DNA from 2 places in the Paenibacillus glucanolyticus genome. Region 2 is predicted to be linked to the other one. Evidence: riboswitches for the same ligand, from Rfam matches in the RefSeq annotation. Region 2 holds a riboswitch; the other holds the start of a gene.
What was found. Region 2 has a riboswitch for ZMP and ZTP ahead of rpiB (ribose 5-phosphate isomerase B). Riboswitches for the same ligand answer to the same signal wherever they lie in the genome.
Positions count from the first base shown of each region.

Region 1 (4,873 bases), 2.3 Mb from region 2:
TTCCACTGCTGCTTGGCGGCATAATCCAGCAGTCTGAGCAGCAGCGTTGTTTTGCCGCTTCCCAAAAAACCGCTAATCATAATTACAGGCACTTTGCTCATCGGTTCCTTACCTCCCGGTATCTTTAATATTGGAATACAGTTCATCAAACTCCGCCACGGAGTCCGCATTTGTAAAAATGTACGGGGATGCCGGCTGCTCAATCGGTTGAATTCTTTCGGCTTGCACTTGAAGAGTTTCCTCACCATTTAGGGTACTCACCTGGATCGTGCCATCGATCTGGACCCATGTGTCATTGTCAAAAGACGAAGCATTCGCGCCGCGGACAATAATGCCAAACGGGATGGCGTCAGCGGTGCAGCACATGACAAGGAATCGGCTGACGGCAAACGTGTCTATTAACATATGTTTATCCCGATGGACGAATCCTTGGACTGTAATGGATTTTCCTTGAAACTGCTGTTTATACATATCGATGGCACCGACGGTCTCCGAGAAAATGTCAGGTTCAACCGAAATGACGGAAAGCGTATATAAACGCTTGGCGAGCTCTGCGAATTCCACGCTGTAGATGTCCTTGGCAATAAACAGCTCCTGCTGTGAGGCGTCTTGGGTCGCCGATTGATCAGCAGATAGAGAGTGGTTATTTGTCTCAGAGGCTGCAGAGGCGTTCTGGTCCTCGGCCTTACGGCGGACATCCGGGTTCGGATAGGTGTAGATCATGCCTTTTTTGGAAGCCATGTCGCTTCCAAGAGCTTGATTCGGCAGAAGCTGGCCGAACAGCAGCGGTACTGCGAACAACCCGTAGACGGTCATGTTTTTGACAAAGCCGTTAGGCAGGGGATGCTCGCAATCACACACCTCTCCGGTATCACCCCCAAGAGCGTGCCACAGCATACCGAATGCAATGAATAGAAGCGGGACCGGACAGAGCAGCAGCAGGGTCTGCATGTGTGGAGCCAGGTAATAATGAAGAGACTCTGTAGCATTCAGATGCATGATATAGAAGGCAAGAGCTGCAATGAGCAGCGACCGAAGCACATAATGGCCCCGTATAGCCAAGCTGGAAATCATCGTTTACATCAGCCTCCTCCCCAATTAGCTAACCTCGAAACAGAGCATCAACGGCTATAGAGCCGATAAAGACCAGCGTGATAACCAGCAGGCTTAGACCGATTACGAATTTGGTCTTGAACGTAGCGGACAGCATAAGCAAGCTTTTGAAATCCAGCATCGGGCCGAGAACAAGAAAGGAAACCAGTGGACCGACCGAAAAGCTGTGCGTGAACGCAGACGCGACAAAGGCATCCGAAGTCGAGCAGAGCGACAATATAAACGCAAACCCCATCATGAACAGATATGAGGCGGCAGGACCGTTTCCTAATGCCAACAATTCATCCCTTGGAATGAAGGATTGGATACAGGCGGTCAAGAACGCGCCAAGAACCAGATACTTGGTCATTTCAATTAATTCGTCTCCGGCGTGAACAAACATGCTCCTCCATGTTTTAGGGTGCTCATGCATTTTCCGTCCCCCATTGACGGAGCCCTGTTCGGTAAACTCCTGAAAGGATCGCTTGAGCGGATTATGTTTGGAGAATACATATACGATTAAACCTATCGTCACGGCAACGGCCAATGCTAGTCCCATCCGGCCGATCACCACTTCGGGATGCGAGCGGAAGGCCATGATGGTTGCGGCGAACACGACCGGATTCAGTATGGGGCCGCTGAGGATAAAGGTGACAGCGATGTAGGCAGGCATCCCTTTTAACATCAACCTTCGGACGACCGGTATCATCCCGCATTCACATATGGGAAGCACGATGCCCAGCATGGAAGCAAACAAGACGCCGATGAGCGGATTTTTGGGTATAAGACGGCGCACCCATTGCTCTTTTACAAACATTTGCAGAAGTGACGAGAGCAGCACGCCTAGCAAAACAAAAGGTAGCGCCTCAAGGAAGATGCCAGTAAAAATGGTTTTGACCTGCTGCATGTCAAGGATTTCGACGAGCCTGGAACCAGAACCATTTTGCAGCCATATCGTTAAGACCGGAATCACGAAGACAAGCGGCAGGATGAAGGGCAGCATTTTGAATACAACGGGATGTTTCATCAAGTCCTCCTGAAGCGAAATGTTCTTAGCACATTCTATGCTTGGACAATCGGCAACATACGTGTTTTTAATAATTTAATCAAAAAGATTACGATTTGGAACAGGCGCATCATCCTGGTAGCGTGAAGTCCAAAGTCATGGTATATTAAAAAAAGTTATCTATGTGTTACTGGCGTAACTTGGGTCACCAAGAGGGAGCACATAGGATCATATGCCGTACGCCTGGGCAAGAGGTAAGGAGACAGAGATGTCGCCTTGCCTCTTTATGTTTATTACAATAACAATGGCGAAGGAGCGGATGTGCAATGAGTAAGGAACCTTTGATTTTGGATGGAAAGCTGGTATCCGACGATATCAAGGCCAAGCTGGCCGTGAAGGTGCAGGAGCTTAAGGAGAAAGGGGTAACCCCATGTCTGGCAACGATATTGGTAGGAGAAGATCCGGCTTCGGCAACCTATGTGCGAATGAAGGGAAATGCCTGTGAGCGGCTTGGAATTATATCCAAAAAAGTGGTGCTAGACGAGTCGACAACAACGGAGGAACTGATGGCTGCCATTCAAGAGCTGAATGAGGATCCCAATGTTCACGGCATTCTGCTGCAGCATCCGGTACCCCATCATATCGATGAACGAGCGGCTTTTGATACCATCCGTATTGAAAAAGATGTGGACGGGGTCACCACGCTTGGGTTCTCGCAAAATGCGTTTGGTTTTGCCGAATATCCTTCCTGTACGCCTGCGGCGATACTTGCGATTATGGATTATTACAACCTGCCGATTGAAGGGAAACATGCCGTCATTGTTGGACGCAGTCCGATTCTCGGCAAGCCGGTATCGATGATGCTGCTGAATCGCAATGCTACGGTTACGATCTGTCATTCGAGAACGAAGGATCTCGCCAATATTGTCTCGCAGGCGGATATTGTTGTTGCTGCCGTAGGCAAACCCAATTTTATTCAAGGGAACTGGATCAAGCCGGGGGCCGTTGTATTGGATGCAGGCTATAACAAAGGGAATATCGGTGACTGCGATTATGAAGCTTGCGCGGAGGCTGCTTCCGCGATTACGCCGGTACCTGCCGGCGTGGGTCCTGTTACGATTGCTACGCTGCTGAAGCATACCGTAGAATCGGCTGAGCGAACCGTGCAAGTCTAAGGGGAAAGCCATAGACCATCTGCATGTTAAGTAAAGGGGAACCAAGAATAATCCCCTTCGAATCGCTTTATCCACGCCAAAGTTTGGATCTTAGAGAGGTATGGTCTATAAAATGATAGGCCCTAGGCCTGCAATTTCACGGACGCCCGGAGGTCATGGTATAGTTAGAGAAATGCGAAATCGAAGGGGAGAGCTTCATGCATACACGAATCAAAGCCTGTTGTGCGGCTCCGGTGATCAGTGAATGAAGAACACGATCGCCGATATCGCTCACAAAGCCGGAGTTGCCAAAAGCACGGTCTCCCGTTTCTTAAACGGAGGATCCGTAAGCCATGCGACACGCCGAAAGATTGAGCAGGTCATTCAGGAAACCGGCTATATTCCGAATTCTTTTGCACAGAGCTTAAAAGCGAAAAAAACCAGTATGATCGGCACCATTATGCCGCGTCTGGACTCATTTTCCGCATCGCAGACCGTGGCCGGAATGGACGAAGAACTAAGGGAACACGGATATCAGCTTCTCATCATTAATGCAAGCCAGGATTTATCCCGAGAGATTGAGGCGCTGTATGACCTCGCCAGACAAAAAATATCAGGGATCATTCTATTCGCCACACAGGTGACGGAGACGCATCTTGCCGCGATTAAAGAGATCGGCATTCCCGTTCTTCTGCTCGGACAACAGCACAAGGATGTTCACAGCATGATTTATAACGACTATGCCGCAGGCTATGACATGGGGCGTTATGTACTGTCCAAGGGACATCGTAACATAGCTTATATTGGTGTTACGGAAAAAGACGTTGCGGTTGGGGTCAAACGAAAGGAAGGGTTTCTGAAAGCGGTGAGCGAGCATGTTGGTGTGGAAGTGAATCTCGATCTCTATGAAAGTGGATTTAAAATGTCAGATGGCGTTCAGACCGCGTTGACGATTTTCCAATCTAATCGAACGCTGCCAACGGCGGTGGTCTGCGCCACGGACAACATCGCGCTTGGCGTGATGAAAGCTGCGCATATGAAGGGCATTCAAATTCCCAGCGAACTCTCCGTTACCGGATTTGGCGGATACGATGTAACCGAGGTGATTCACCCCGGATTGACCACGGTTAAATATGGATATTTTCAAGCGGGGCACCTCGCTGCACAGCATATTATCAAGCTGGTCAACGACGAGCCTGCGGATCTCCTGACGGTCATGAATTGCGAGATGATTCATCGGGAAAGCGTTGACAATCTGAATTAGTTATTTTATACTAAAAAACGGAACCGGTTCCAAATCGGGCGTTTGCTGCTTGTATTGGAACTGAGTTCATTATTTTTACACTTGATTGGAACCGGTTCCACTATGATTGGTTTTGTTCACGTACACGTGCAGCACGTCTGTTTGATTCTTTAGTTAGCCCATTTATAAGGAGAAGAGATATGGACAGAGAACTGAAATACCGCCGCCTGGATCAGGCTTCTCCCGAAGAGATTGCTTCATTAAGGAGGCAGGCGAGACGAAGCGAATGGAGACAGACGTTTCACATACAGCCCGTCATGGGGTTGATGAATGATCCCAACGGATTTTCTTATTATAACGGGGAATATCACTTGTTTT
Region 1 covers NZ_CP147845.1:2,760,223-2,765,095, forward strand. Annotated here, with positions in the region: gene WDY75_RS13320 (CobW family GTP-binding protein) at 1-101, opposite strand, end outside; gene WDY75_RS13325 (TIGR03943 family putative permease subunit) at 109-1,074, opposite strand; gene WDY75_RS13330 (permease) at 1,103-2,119, opposite strand; ZMP/ZTP riboswitch at 2,275-2,354, shown strand; gene WDY75_RS13335 (bifunctional 5,10-methylenetetrahydrofolate dehydrogenase/5,10-methenyltetrahydrofolate cyclohydrolase) at 2,425-3,273, shown strand; gene WDY75_RS13340 (LacI family DNA-binding transcriptional regulator) at 3,518-4,516, shown strand; gene WDY75_RS13345 (sucrose-6-phosphate hydrolase) at 4,696-4,873, shown strand, end outside.
Region 1: linked by a shared signal. The riboswitch ahead of WDY75_RS13335 (bifunctional 5,10-methylenetetrahydrofolate dehydrogenase/5,10-methenyltetrahydrofolate cyclohydrolase) and the one ahead of rpiB (ribose 5-phosphate isomerase B) in region 2 are both predicted to bind ZMP and ZTP.

Region 2 (4,873 bases):
AGTCAATTGACACCTGCACCGGTCATGTTTATTTCCCGCTTGTTTCGACCTTGTGACGGGACCGCCACCGGCTAGACCTAGGTTTTCCATTTTCGCCTATATTGATGCTATCCGCAGTCGCTGACTGGAAAAATATGAGCAAAGCAATCTGGCCAGAATGTTTATAGCTCTGAAAAGGACCCCACCTGCATCAGGCGGGGTCCTCTTATCATAAGCCTCTGGAACGGACTAAACTGTGATTAATATTTCATTTCGGCATAGAGAGGGTATTGATCTGTAAGTTCAGCCACCATACGGCCTGCTTGTTCAAGGGTCGCCTCGTCTTTAGGCTGCTTCAATGTCATGGCAATAACCTTCGCGATGGTAACCATCGCCTTCTCATCCATGCCGCGGGAAGTTACCGCAGGCGTACCGATGCGAATACCGCTCGTTACAAACGGACTCGTCGGATCGAACGGGATGGCGTTCTTGTTCACGGTGATGCCGATGGAATCCAGCACCTTCTCCGCGTCCTTGCCTGTGATATCCAGATTGCGGGTATCAATCAGCATCAGATGGTTATCGGTTCCGCCGGAAACGATGTTCAGCCCTTCCTCGATCAGGGTATCGGCCAGAACTTTTGCGTTCTTCACCACATGCTCCGCATAGGTCTTGAAGGACGGATCCAATGCTTCACCAAGGGCCACAGCCTTGGAAGCAATGACATGCATCAGCGGTCCGCCCTGGGAACCCGGGAATACCGCTTTATCGATCGCTTGTGCCCAAGCTTTTTTGCACAGAATCATACCGCCGCGAGGCCCGCGAAGCGTCTTATGCGTTGTGGTGGTAACAAAATGAGCATGTGGAACCGGACTCGGATGAAGACCCGCCGCAACAAGACCTGCAATATGAGCCATATCGACCATGAATAACGCACCAACGTCGTTCGCGATGGCCGCAAGTTTTTCAAAATCAATGATACGTGGGTAGGCACTTGCTCCGGCCACGATCATGCGAGGACGATGCTTGAAGGCCGCTTTGCGAACTTCATCGTAATCGATCAGGAACGTATCTTCTTGCACGCCGTAAGCAACGAAGTTGTACAGAAGGCCCGAAGCGTTAACAGGACTTCCGTGAGTCAAATGGCCGCCATGAGCGAGGTTCATGCCAAGAACGGTATCTCCAGGCTTGAGCGCAGCCAAATACACCGCCATGTTCGCTTGTGCACCGGAATGCGGCTGCACGTTCACATGCTCGGCACCGAACAATTCCTTGGCACGGTCACGGGCGATATCCTCCACGATATCCACACGCTCACAACCACCGTAGTAGCGTTTGCCAGGGTAGCCTTCCGCATATTTATTCGTCAGCACGGTCCCCATTGCTTCCATAACCGCTTCGCTGACAATATTCTCCGAGGCGATCAGCTCAATATTGCTGCGTTGACGCTTCAGTTCCAAATCCATTGCTTCCAGTACAGCCGGGTCATTCTTCCGCAAATGTTCCATCATGTTCATATCCTCCCATAATCCATCGTTATTTTGGTTGCCAAATTAAAACTACAGATATAACAAATAACAAAAAAGCGAGCTTTCATTCGAATCAATCGCACTGCGCCCCATCATCCTTCTGCACGAACCGGTACACCGCACGCTCCCCGCCAATCAGCTTCGGCCGGGTATAGGCAGCCGTAACGCGAGCCTCACCAACATAACGCACGCTTGGCCGGAAAGGTACCGCCACTCGCCGCAAATGCATGCCGATCAGCGTCTCGCCAATATCGACTCCTGCATGAGCTTCAATGGATTCCGCAAGGCAAGGCTCCTTCATGCTGCGGTAGGCCGCCGAAGCCATAGATCCGCCTGCTCCCGGTATGGGAACAGCCGCCACTTCCGTCAAGCGCAGCCGCTCAAGCAGATCGCGCTCCATGACAAGTGCACGGTTCAAATGCTCACAGCATTGATAGGCCACAGCAAAACCGAACTCCGCTTGAACTTCGGCGATGCCTTGGAGAAGCTGCTGCGCAGTCTCAAGTGCGCCGCCTGTACCGATCCGGCGGCCGACCACTTCGCTGGTGCTGGCCCCGATGACCAGAACTTTACCCGGGCCCAAAACAGCCGCTTCGGCCAGTTCGCGGACAACGCCCGCTGTCTGTTCATTCAAGGAAATCTTGGAGATGTCCGTCATGTCACAGTCCTCCCGATGTTTTTTTCACAGAAGCACTTCATTTCCTCATCACGATAAGCCGCGATGAATAACATACTGATCGACACGAACTATCGCAATCCGTTCTTCAGGTAACGCTCCTCGATGGCTTTGATCTTGTTCACTCGGCCGACATGGCGTTCGCCTTGGCTGAAATCCGTTGTCAGCCATGCGCTTACGATCTCTGCTGCAAGTCCGGGACCGACTACGCGTTCACCCAGTGCAATCACATTGCTGTCATTATGTTCGCGCGTCGCTTTTGCCGAGAACACATCATGGGTCAGCGCGCAGCGGATACCGGGCACCTTGTTGGCCGCGATACTCATGCCAATCCCTGTACCGCAGATCAGAATCCCGCGATCCGCTTCACCCGAGACCACCTTCTCGCACACCGGAAGCGCATAATCGGGATAATCCACAGAATCGGAGCAGCCGCAGCCAAGATCCTCCACCTCATGTCCCAGACCCCGAATGACCTCCACGATCTCCTCTTTCAGACGAATGCCGGCATGATCCGTACCCAATGCGATTTTCATCTATGAAAAACCCCCTCGTATGTTCGCTTTTGCGTTTTAGCTTGTTCCATTATAACTCAAATTCCGCGCAAAAGACGAAAAAAGAGCAGTCGGCGCACGTGTTGTGCTCCAAATGCTCTTTGCCCAGGCGACCGGCCGTATATTCCGATGCTCCACCGTGGTTTCATCCACTTCGTCGCCAGTTACACCGGATCCTTTGTTTTTCACCTTCATCTTAAATCAATACGGGGTGAAAGGCAAGCGGCTTTTTAGCCCAATTATACGCTCGCTTCTAAACACAAAAGGGGTCGCCCTATTTATGCCGCTCGGACTCCAGCTTGTCCAACAATCGGAATAACGCCGTCCGAATCTCGGCCGCTGTCGCTTCGTATTCTTCCCGCGAACCGCCGAACGGATCGGAAATATCAAAGCTCGGAATGCGCTGACGCAGCTCAATCAGGCGTTCCCGATCGCTGTCACTTACATCCCTTCCGAGAGATCGGGCCAGTTCCAGCGTTGCATACAGGCTATCCTGCTCCTGCAGATCTTCGAGCACCCTGCGGTCATCCTCAACGAATTCCTTCAGCGTGTGCATCTTGTCTGCCGCATGCGGAAACTGACGAATGGCATACTGCTTATGCGACTGGGTCAACGTAAGAATCAGATCTGCCCACTCTACCAGTTGCGCCGTCAGAGGTTTGGACACCAAGCGGTCCTGGATATCCTGATCCCGAAGTATCGATTCCGCGTGATGGGACACCGGCATTCCATCCACGGCCGATACACCTGCCGAACGAATCTCCAGCGGAGTTCCCCGCTGCTTGGACAGCTTCCGCAGCATCCCTTCAGCCATTGGACTGCGGCAAGTATTTCCCGTGCAAACAAACAGTATATTTTTCACAGTCCCGTTCCTCCTGTTAGTAGGTTCTTTGGGGATATTGTATCAAATATTGCGTTAAATGATAAACATGATGCCGAAGATGACCAAAATGAGTCCTCCGAGCATCTCGCCATACTCCCCCAGCTTATCGCTTACCTGGCGACCCAGCAGCAAGCCGAGAATCGACATCAAGCCGCCCACGATACCGAAAGAGACCACAATCAACCAAACATCATCCACGAACATGCCAAGCGAAACCCCCACCGAGAACGAATCGATGCTGACGCTGAGGGAAAACAGCAGCATGGCCAAAAAGGCGGTTGGATGAATTCGCTGGCCTTCTCCGCCACGCAAGGCATTATAAATCATATGTCCACCCAGCAGGAGCAGCAGCCCACCGGCTGCAAGCCCTGTAACGTGGCCCAATAATATTCCCACATAATGGCCAGCAAATAAACCCAGCAGGGGCATTAGCATATGAAACAGCGCAATCATGAAACTAATGCCCAGCATATAGCCAAGGCGCATGCCGCTTCTCATCCCGACTCCGATTCCAAGCGAAAATGCGTCTAGCCCGAGTGCAACCGCCATCAGCAGAATCGCCGCAAGCTGTCCCGATTGGACAGACGCCTCCAACATGCTCATTCCCCCAAGTCCCATGGTCTTGTACACCATATGCGGACAAGGGTTAAATGATTCCAAAACCGTTTATTCGACTGGGGAATCCCGGCAAAGCCTCCCCTTCCTCTTGCATATTACGAGAAAGGATTGAGAGAATCACTCACAAACTGGTGCCAGGACTTGGAGTTCAATCCACATTGATGATGTGATGTCCCGCGGCCTTCAGCAGCCGGTTCATGACGGCTGCGCCAACGCCCCGATCCGGGCACGCTTCGGCCAGGATGAAGGTCGCGCCTTCGTCATCGAAGTGACGAAGGCCGGCGTACAGCCGGCGGGCCGCTTCCTCCGGCGCGGCCAGGCTGCCGAGCGAGACGGCAACGTCCGTGCGGTAGTGGCCGATGTGCTCGTCGAACGACAGCACACCGGTCACTTCCCCGCGCCGGGCGGCCGCCTCAAGCTCGGCCGCAATGCGTGCCGACACGGCGTCGGCACGCGGGCCCTGCACCACGCACATCGCACCCTTCGGTGCGTAGTGCGTGTACTTCATGCCCGGCGAGCGCGGCGCCGGGCCTTCCGCCTCCCCGGCGGCGCGCTGCAGCGCCGGGTCGAGGCGCACGCTTGCCGCTACGGCGGCAAGCTGCTCGGCCGTGACGCCGCCGGGGCGGAGCACCGT
Region 2 covers NZ_CP147845.1:462,412-467,284, reverse strand. Annotated here, with positions in the region: gene glyA (serine hydroxymethyltransferase) at 240-1,490, opposite strand; gene WDY75_RS02150 (TIGR01440 family protein) at 1,582-2,166, opposite strand; gene rpiB (ribose 5-phosphate isomerase B) at 2,256-2,720, opposite strand; ZMP/ZTP riboswitch at 2,835-2,916, opposite strand; gene WDY75_RS02140 (low molecular weight protein arginine phosphatase) at 3,013-3,600, opposite strand; gene WDY75_RS02135 (manganese efflux pump MntP family protein) at 3,655-4,218, opposite strand; gene WDY75_RS02130 (L-threonylcarbamoyladenylate synthase) at 4,388-4,873, opposite strand, start outside.